Regions from separate parts of the Rhizobium sp. 25PS6 genome, predicted to be linked through region 1. Evidence: riboswitches for the same ligand, from Rfam matches in the RefSeq annotation. Region 1 holds a riboswitch; the other holds the start of a gene.
The links. Region 1 has a riboswitch for cobalamin ahead of bluB (5,6-dimethylbenzimidazole synthase). Riboswitches for the same ligand answer to the same signal wherever they lie in the genome.
Positions count from the first base shown of each region.

Region 1 (4,801 bases):
CGCCGGTTTCGTTCACCAGCCCGACGCCCGCGGCAACCTCTTGACCGGATACATTGATCAGGTTCTTGATTTCCTTCGCTGCATTTGCCGACCGCTGGGCGAGTTCACGCACCTCCTGCGCAACAACCGCAAAACCCTTGCCGGCTTCGCCCGCGCGCGCCGCCTCGACGCCGGCATTCAGCGCCAGCAGGTTCGTCTGAAACGCGATTTCATCGATGACGCCGATGATGCGGCCGATCTGGCTGGACGAGGTCTGAATCCGGTCCATCGCTCCGATTGCATCGCGCACCACCGTTGCCGAGACATGAGCGCTCCGTTTGGTTTCCTCGACCAGCTTGCCGGTATTTTCGGCCCGCTGCGACGATGTTCTGACTGTGGTGGTCACCTCATCCAGTGCGGCGGCGGTCTGTTCCAGTGCTGCCGCCTGTTGCTCGGTCCGCTTGGCGAGTTGATCGGCGGAGGACGCCAGCTCGCTTGACCCACCTTCGACCGCCACCGAGGCCATCTTGATCTCTGTCAGCGCGGCAGCGACTGCTTCGACCATGTTGTTGAAATCCTGCCGCAATTTATCAAATTCGGGGCCGAGATCGGCCAGGTGGATCGAGAAATCGCCGGCGGCAAGCTTTTCCAATGAATTTGCAAGAGCGGTCATTACCAGCCGCTGGGTGTTGCTGGCCTCTTCGGTGAATAATGCGTTGCGCGCCCGTTCGGCATCGAGCGAAGCGGTCTGCTCGGCGGCGGCCTGCTCTCTTTCGACCTTCGCAATTGCCTCGTGGCGGAAGACTTCCAACGCGCGTGCCAGAAAGCCGATCTCGTCGCCGTTTTCCTTGTAGGTCACGGGAGAGGCCAGATCGCCTTTCTGCAATGCGCTAATTCGTTCGCTGATGATCCGGATGGGCCGGCCAACAAGGCTGCGCATGGCGAGAAGGAAGGCGATGACGGCCAAGGCGGTGATCACGGACTGCGTGAGCAGCGATATGAGAACCTTCTGCCTGACTTCAGCAGCGATTTTTTCGACGGACCAGTTGGTAACGATATAGCCGGTGGCCTTGCCTGATTTATCCAGCGGGAGCGGCGCGATGATCGTGACCACACCGGCGGATATTCCGCTGTCGTCGATCGTCGTTTTTTCCGGTTTGGCACTGAGGCTCTTCGCCAGATCGGCCGGTGCGGGCAAACCGTTGATGCCATCGCGTGTCCAGGCGTCTACGGCGGCAGGCTCCGCGTTGAATGCGGCAAACTGCACGAGATCGAGCGAAGGGTCGTCGCGGTAGAGCGAATAGGCTTCACGGACGGCATTCGCCTTGCCCCATTTGACGCCGCCGGCGGCCAGAGAGGCAAACTGCTCCACATCCTTGGACCAGTTGGCCTTGGCGCCATCGATCAATGCCCGGGTTTCGTACATCCACGTATAGGTGGCGAAAGCGGAAATGCCGCAGAGGTTGACGGCAACGATAATCGCCGCCAGCTTGGCGGTCAGAGGCATCGTTTTCAAAAAATGGAACATTCCGCGGCAGCCTAGAATTGCGGCTCAGTCGGAGATGTTCCCGACCGGCGTCTCAATACGGGCATCCACGCTGACGGTCACATCACGAGCCCTCATGCCCATGTCCGGATAGCAACCCAAAACGCGCAAACGCAGTGTGTATTTGATATGTGAATAAATCATAAAGTAGAATGGGATGCCGGAGCACACGCGGGTCATTTCGCTATTGCGCCCGCTGGAGATCTGCCTCGCCCCGCTGGGGAGAAGTGGTATGTCGCGCGTCCGTGTTCCCTACGCCCCGGCCGAAGAAAAGAGACAGATGGCACCGCTTGGCGTGCGGCTAGAATCAACCATCTGGTTCGCGGCTTGCCGCCGCGCCGGTTTGCTGAAATAGATGCGCCGTCAGGTGCCCGTCCAGGCGGGAGAATCGGGAATCCGGTGCAAGACCGGAACGTGCCCAACGCTGTAAGGCCGACGTTTGCCGCTTCATCACGCCACTGGCTTCTCGCCGGGAAGGCTGCGGCAGACGGATGACGCCCAGTCAGAAGACCGGCCTGGCAAGATAGACCGATCCGCGCGGACGGCGGGGCGGTTGCGTTGTTGGGGATTTGACGATGCGACCCTTTGATGAGGATGCCCTTTCGGCGGCGTCCGGTTTTTCCCTGGCCGAACGCGAGGCCGTCTATCACGCGATCATGACGCGGCGCGATGTTCGCAGCCAGTTTCGACCTGATCCTTTGCCTGACGATGTTGTGCAGCGGCTGCTGACGGCCGCTCACCACGCACCCTCCGTCGGCTTCATGCAGCCGTGGAATTTCATTCTGGTGAAAAGTGCCGCTGTGCGGGCGCGCGTCCGGGACGCCTTTGCGAGTGCCAACGAGGAGGCGGCGCAGATGTTTGCCGGCGAGCGGCAGCAGGCCTACCGCGCCCTCAAGCTCGAAGGCATCGTGGAGGCGCCGCTCGGCATATGCGTGACCTGCGATCCCACACGCAGCGGCAGCGTGGTGCTGGGGCGCACCCACAATCCGAGAATGGATTCATACTCGACCGTCTGCGCCATCCAGAATCTCTGGCTTGCGGCGCGGGCGGAAGGCGTCGGCATCGGTTGGGTCAGCATCTTCCGCGAAGGCGACCTGAAAACCATTCTCGGCATACCCTCTCATATCGAAGTAGTCGCCTGGCTCTGTGCCGGTTTCGTCGATCGGCTCTATGACGAGCCGGAACTCTCCGTCAAAGGCTGGCGGCAGCGGCTGCCGCTGGAGGATCTGGTCTTCCATGATGGATGGGGACTGAACATCTAGGGCAGTGCGGTGGAGCATGGCCTCAATCGCACAGTCACGACAGTCAAGGTGAGCAAACCGATGTCGGGTATCGCCGACGCCGGGCGAGGGCGAGGTATCTTTATTCCGGGCCTTTATATCGATACGCTGAAGGCGAATCCCGGCATTTCCGAGAGATACTCGGCTATCGGCGGCTCGATCGGAGGATAACGGCCCAATGAACATGATCGACTTGAAGGAACGCATCATCGTGATCACAGGCGGTGCGCGCGGCATCGGCTACGCTATCGCAGAGCGCGTCATCCAGTCTGGTGGCAAGGTGGCAATCTGGGACCTGAACGAAAACATGGCGAAGGACAGCGCTTCCGCTCTCGGCTCCGGCACCGTCGCTTTCGGCGTCAACGTTGCAGATTCCCAATCAGTCAAAAACGCGGCGGCGACTACCGAGGAGATTTTTGGCCGTATCGACGGCCTCGTCAATTCCGCCGGGATTACCGGTCCGGTTAAGCCCACGATTGAATACGATGTCATCGAGTGGAAAGATGTTGTCGATGTCTGCCTGACGGGAACCTTCAACTGCTGCCGCCACGTCGTTCCGGTCATGTTAAAGCGCGACTACGGGCGGATCGTGAACATCTCCTCGGTGGCGGGCAAGGAAGGAAATCCGAACATCGCTGCCTATAGCGCAGCGAAAGCCGGTGTGCTGGGCTTCACCAAGTCTCTTGGCAAGGAACTCGCAAAGACGGGGATCGCCGTGAACGCGGTAACGCCGACCACAGCAAAGACACCTATATTGGACGGGCTGACACCGGAATTTATCGAATATATGCGCGTGCGCATTCCGCGCGACCGTTTTGTTGAACTTCATGAGATCGCTTCGATGGTCGTCTGGCTGCTCTCCGAAGAGAACTCCTTCACCACCGCATCGACGTTCGACCTGAGCGGTGGTCGTACGACCTATTGACCATGCCCAAGCTGTCCGCATTCACATCCCGCCGCTCGTTCACGCGACATTGCCGTCATCTCATGCACCCCGGCATAACGCCGCCATGGCTCGGCCACCGCCGTTCCAGCTGTTCGATCACTGCTGCTGTTGCGGCTGCGGACCTGACGTTGCTGGGTTGGCGAGATCGATCGAGCCCTGATCTCCCGCCAGAAATTGCGGGCCGACCTGACGGACACGGTTTTGCGTCGGATCATAGGGGCGCTCGGGAACGGATGGTTGCGGCGCGGCGGTTGCGGGATTCTTCGCCGTGGGGTTGGTGCGGATGGTGGTGATCGAGCCCTGCTGCGGCGGTTCGCTCACCGCCTGCTTGCCGCGCATCTCCTCGTAATAGGCGGTGAGATTGCAGGCGCAAGAGGACTTTTCCCCGGGCGTACGGTTCTTGTAGGCAAAGGCGTTTTTCATGGCGCTGTAAGGCGTGCCCATTGCGACCGAGATCATGTTCGAGGCTTCGGTGCTCGTCACATCACGATAGAACAATTCGGTCTCGATGCCCGGGCACATCTTGGCGCAGGTCTGGGCGTCGCGGCCGAAATCAACCGACGTGGCGTTCGAGCTGATCGGGAAGAAGCCGCCGTCGCAGCTGCGCACGCACATGGTGCTGACTGGCGACAGCATGTCGGCCCGCGGCAGGCCGTAACGCGGATCAACCTCTTCACCGCCGCCGAGCGGGATGAAGGTATCGGTGCGCATCGCCTGTTCCTCGACACTCGGGGCGGGGTCGGCGGCGCTGCGCTCGTCGGGGGCATAGAAGTTTTCGCTGTTGCAGCCATTGCGGTCGAGGGCAGCCATCAGCTCGCGGCGGGGCTGGTCGTTGTCGCTGCCCCGGCCGAGCAATTCGCCACGGCGGTCCTGGAGATAGCGAATGTTGTCGATCATCCTGACTTCGGCCTGCGAGAGTTCGGCGCAGTAATCGGCATTCTCGCCGCCGATCACGACCATGCTGCCCGACGTGCAGTCATTGCTGCGCAGCTCATTGCGGACCTTTCGCAACTCGAGGTTCTGCTCGGCCATGGCGCTGGCATATTGGCG
Region 1 covers NZ_JAWDIV010000004.1:46,815-51,615, reverse strand. The annotation lists gene RWK44_RS06875 (methyl-accepting chemotaxis protein) at 1-1,507, opposite strand, end outside; cobalamin riboswitch at 1,874-2,058, shown strand; gene bluB (5,6-dimethylbenzimidazole synthase) at 2,101-2,787, shown strand; gene RWK44_RS06865 (SDR family NAD(P)-dependent oxidoreductase) at 2,984-3,730, shown strand; gene RWK44_RS06860 (DUF2865 domain-containing protein) at 3,848-4,801, opposite strand, start outside.

Region 2 (4,801 bases), 160 kb from region 1:
GGCGTAGATCTCCGGCACCAGCACAAGGCCCGCATATTTGTCGCTCTCCTCGACGAGGATGACGCGCTGGGTCGAGCCGATCGGGAAGGCCTGCTTGAATTCCTCCAGCGAGATGCCCGCCCTTGCCGTCTTGACGTCGGCGCGCATCAGCTTGTCGACCGTCAGATTGCGGATCCAGCCGACATCATGGGCGCTACGGATGCTTTCGCCGCGCAGGTGGAAGCGCCATGTGGCGAAGGAGTAGCCGAAGGTCGAACGCACGACGAGCGAGGAGGTGATGACGGCGGCGAGCACCAGCGCCGTGATCGGAAAATCGCCGGTGATTTCGAGCGCCAGGAACGTCATGGTCAGCGGCCCGCCGATGACGGCGACGGCAAGCGAACTCATGCCGACCACGGCATAGATGACGGGCGTCAGCGTCGCATCGGCGAAATAGGGGCCGCAATAGGCGAAGAGTTTGCCGAGCAGGGCGCCCATGAACAGTGAGGCGAAGAACAGCCCGCCCCTGAAGCCGGAGCCGATCGAGATCGCCGAGGCGAAGGATTTCAAAAGGAAGAGGCCGATCAGCGTCGGGATCGCCACCTCGTGGGAAAGGTTGAGATGCAGCGCGCCGTGACCGGCCGAGAGCACCTGCGGCGAGATCATCGCCAACAGCCCGACGATGATGCCGCCGAGAGCCGGGCGGAAGGGCGGGGCGATCGAGCTCTTGCGCGCGAGCTCCTCGACAAAAGCGACGCCCTGCATGATCAGGATGCCGACACCGGCGCAGAAAGCGCCGAGCAGCAGCGCCGGGACATAATCGGCCGGCACGACCGAGCCGAAGCTGCCGATATCGATGGTGAAATCGCTGCCGGCGAGCAGCCTTGCGACCAAGGTGGAGACAAGGGCGGAGACGACGACAGGCGTCAGCGAGACGATCGTATAGGTGCCGATGATCAGCTCGAAAGCATAGAAGGCGCCGGTCAACGGCGCGTTGAAGGCGGCGGCGATGGCGCCCGCCGCGCCGCAGCCAACCAGGGTGCGCAGGTCCGAGCGGCGAAGCTGCAGCTTCAGGCCGAATTTCGAGGCGAGTCCGGCGGCAAGCTGGGTATAGCCGGCCTCCAGGCCGACGGAGGCGCCGAAACCGTTGGAGATCAGGTTCTGCACGGCAACGATGATGCTGTCGGTCAGGGACAGGCGGCCGCCATGCAGCGCATTGGCCTCGATCGGGTCGACCATCGGCTTCTTGCGCCGTTTCGCCAGCACGAAAAGCAGCAGGCCGAGCAGGGCGCCGCCGATGACGGGGGCGGTGAGCAGCAGCAGCTTGTTCTCGATCTCGGAGGAGCTCAATCTTTCGCTGTCGGCGATGCCGAAGACCAACTGATGCAGCTCGTTGGAGACGTAGCTCATGCCGGTGACGGCGAGACCCGAGATGATGCCGACGACGGCGCCCGCCAGCGACAGGCCGACCTCGCTGCGCCGGGTCAGAGCCCGCAGGCGTCCCGGATCGAAGAAAACGCGCAGCGCGCGGAAACGGCGCCGATCCAATTTCATAAGCATGGCAAGACAACTAGGCAGGGAGAGGCCCGGTCAAGGGCGAAGGCGCAGTCCGCTTGCGACGCAATTGCGGCGAAAACCCGGCGGGCGGGATAAATATTTGTGACGTAAGTCTCTGATAAATGACGATGTTTTAGGTAGAGTAAGTCGTGTTGGAGCAGGCCATACCGGGTGGCCGTCAACTGGTCGACCGCCGAGCCCGGTTGACTTCACCCCTGCGCTTGCCTAACCATCCCGATAACGGATGGTCGACTGACCATCCTGACATAACGGATGGTTCCGGATCGGTGTTACGCCCTTCCGGATGAAAAGGGAATGTGACGGGGCGGACCCAAGCCGGGCGCCTTCATCACAGCCGACCCCGCGACTGTAGAGCGGTCAGGGTCTTCCATCCGGCACTAAGCCCTTCCGGCTGACAGCTTGCAATAATGCAAGCGGGCGGGACAGGTGGTGTGCCGGAAAAGCCACTGGATATGCATGGTGATCAACCGGGGTCGGACGCCTCTCAAGTCTACGAATCGTCCACCTTTTCACTGATGCGGCCGGGAAGGCGAGGATGATCCGCTGGCACGATCAGGGCGACCGGTTTCCGGTCTGCCCCGATCGCGGCCGATAACCGCGAGCCAGGAGACCTGCCATGCGTGCCGGGCGAGAAGCCTAACCCTGGGCACTATGCCCGTTGCCAGCACGGAGGTTGTCTTGGCTGAACGATTGAATTCGGCGTGGCCTGGTGCGGCGCGACGGGGAGGTGCCTTTTCGGCACCTCTTGGCCCGGTGTGTTTGGGACGCACTTTCCTCTCCTCCCTCATTCCTGTGCTTGTCACAGGAATCCAGCGTGCCCAAGTCCTTGGGCACAGAAGAATCATTTCACGGGGGCATAGAGTCATTCACGGCGCGGACGCGCCGCGGCTGGATTCCTGTGACAAGCACAGGAATGAGGGAAGAGAGTGGGGCGACGCCGCGTTTCTTCTGGAGGCCGCTTGCGCATGACGGACGCCCCATCCAACACCGTCTTCATCCTCGGCGGCGCACGCTCGGGCAAATCCCGTTTCGCCGAAGACCTCGTCACGGCAACCGGCCTCGATCGCCACTATCTCGCGACCGGCCGCGCTTGGGACGAGGAGATGCAGGCGCGCATCGCCCAACACAAGGCCGACCGGGGTCCGTCCTGGACAACGCATGAAGAGCCGCTCGATCTGGTCGGCAAGCTCGCCGCCATCGACGGCGAAGTGCGCATCGTGTTGATCGATTGCCTGACGCTCTGGGTCACCAATCTGATGATGGAGGAGCGGAACATGGCGACGGAATTTGCCGCCCTTGCCGATTTCCTTCCCGCCGCGAAAGCACGGCTCGTTTTCGTTTCCAACGAGGTCGGTCTCGGCATCGTGCCCGACAATCGCATGGCGCGGGATTTTCGCGATCATGCCGGCCGTTTGCACCAATCGATCGCGGCGAAGGCCGCCGAAGTTTATTTCATCGCGGCAGGCCTGCCGCTGAAAATGAAGGGTTAAGTCCATGAACCAGCAAAAAATTCCCGCAACCGTCATCACCGGCTTTCTTGGCGCCGGCAAGACGACGATGATCCGCAACCTGCTCACCAATGCCGGCGGCAAGAAGATCGCGCTGATCATCAACGAATTCGGCGATCTCGGCGTCGACGGCGACGTGCTGAAGGGCTGCGGTGCGGAGAATTGCACCGAGGAGGACATTATCGAGCTGACCAATGGCTGCATCTGCTGCACCGTTGCGGACGACTTCATTCCGACGATGACGAAGCTGCTCGAACGCGAACAGCGGCCCGACCATATCGTCATCGAGACTTCTGGTCTTGCTTTGCCGCAGCCGCTGGTCGCCGCCTTCAACTGGCCCGACATTCGCACCCAGGTGACCGTCGACGGCGTCATCACGGTGGTCGACAGCGCTGCCGTTGCCGCCGGCCGTTTCGCTGACGACCATGATGCCGTCGATGCGCGCCGCGCCGAGGATGAATCGCTCGATCATGAAAGCCCGATCGAGGAGCTGTTCGAGGATCAGCTGACCTGCGCCGATCTCATCGTGCTCAACAAGACCGACCTGATCGATGCCGCCGGCCTTGTCAGGGTACGCGACGAGGTCGCCTCCCGCACTGTGCGCAAGCCTGTGATGATTGAGGCGCGGAACGGCGAGGTGTCGGCCGGCATCCTGCTCGGCCTTGGCATCGGCACCGAGGACGATGTTGCCAATCGCAAGTCGCATCACGAGCTGGAGCATGAGGATGGTGCGCCGCACGACCATGACGAATTCGACAGCTTCGTCGTTGAGCTTGGACCCATTGCCGATCCGGCCGGCTTCATCGAAGCGCTGAAAGGCATCATATCAGCCCATGACGTGCTGCGCCTCAAGGGTTTCGTCGATGTCTCGGGCAAGCCGATGCGCCTGCAGCTCCAGGCCGTCGGCAGCCGCATCGACCATTATTTCGACCGCGCCTGGACGTCTGGCGAAAGGCGCGCCACACGCCTTGTCGTCATCGGCCTGCACGAAATGGATCAGGACGCGGTGAGAGCGGCGATCGAAGCGCTGGCCTAACCCGATGCATCTGCTTCTGGCTCAACAGGGAACGATCAGTGACGGCGAGGAGGCGATCGACCTTGGGCAGACGCCGGGCGATATCCTGTTCCTGTCGGCTGCCGACAGCGAGCTTGCCGCGATCGCAACCGCCCATCGCGAGCGCGGGGCGGGGCCTTCGCTCCGGCTCGCCAGCCTGATGAGCCTCAAGCACCCGATGTCTGTCGATACCTATGTGGAGCGCACGGCGCGGCATGCCAAGCTGATCATCGTCCGTGCGCTCGGTGGCGCCAGCTATTTCCACTATGCGCTGGAGGCGCTGCATGCGGCAGCAGCGCGCGCCGGTGCGCTGATCGCGGTGCTGCCGGGCGACGCCAGGCCGGATGCGGGGCTTGTGCCTTTCTCGAATATCGGGCTCGACGACCTCAACGCGCTCTGGGCCTATCTGATCGAGGGCGGCGATGCCAACGCGCAGGCTTTTCTTGACTATGCCGGGGCGATGCTGTCGGGCGCCGAGAAGCCGGCGCCGGCCGTGCCACTGATGAAGGCGGGTATCTGGTGGCCGGGGCGGGGGTTGATCGGGGTCGAGGAGTGGCGGCGGGTTGTTGCTGCGGAGGTATCTTCGCGTGTGGCTGTCCCTTTGTCGGTCGAGCTTGAGACACCCCCCTCTGTCCTGCCGGACATCTCCCCCACAAGGGGGGAGATCGAGGATGAGAGATCT
Region 2 covers NZ_JAWDIV010000004.1:207,659-212,459, reverse strand. The annotation lists gene RWK44_RS07665 (chloride channel protein) at 1-1,539, opposite strand, end outside; cobalamin riboswitch at 1,794-2,190, shown strand; gene cobU (bifunctional adenosylcobinamide kinase/adenosylcobinamide-phosphate guanylyltransferase) at 2,523-3,047, shown strand; gene cobW (cobalamin biosynthesis protein CobW) at 3,052-4,101, shown strand; gene cobN (cobaltochelatase subunit CobN) at 4,106-4,801, shown strand, end outside.
Region 2: linked by a shared signal. The riboswitch ahead of cobU (bifunctional adenosylcobinamide kinase/adenosylcobinamide-phosphate guanylyltransferase) and the one ahead of bluB (5,6-dimethylbenzimidazole synthase) in region 1 are both predicted to bind cobalamin.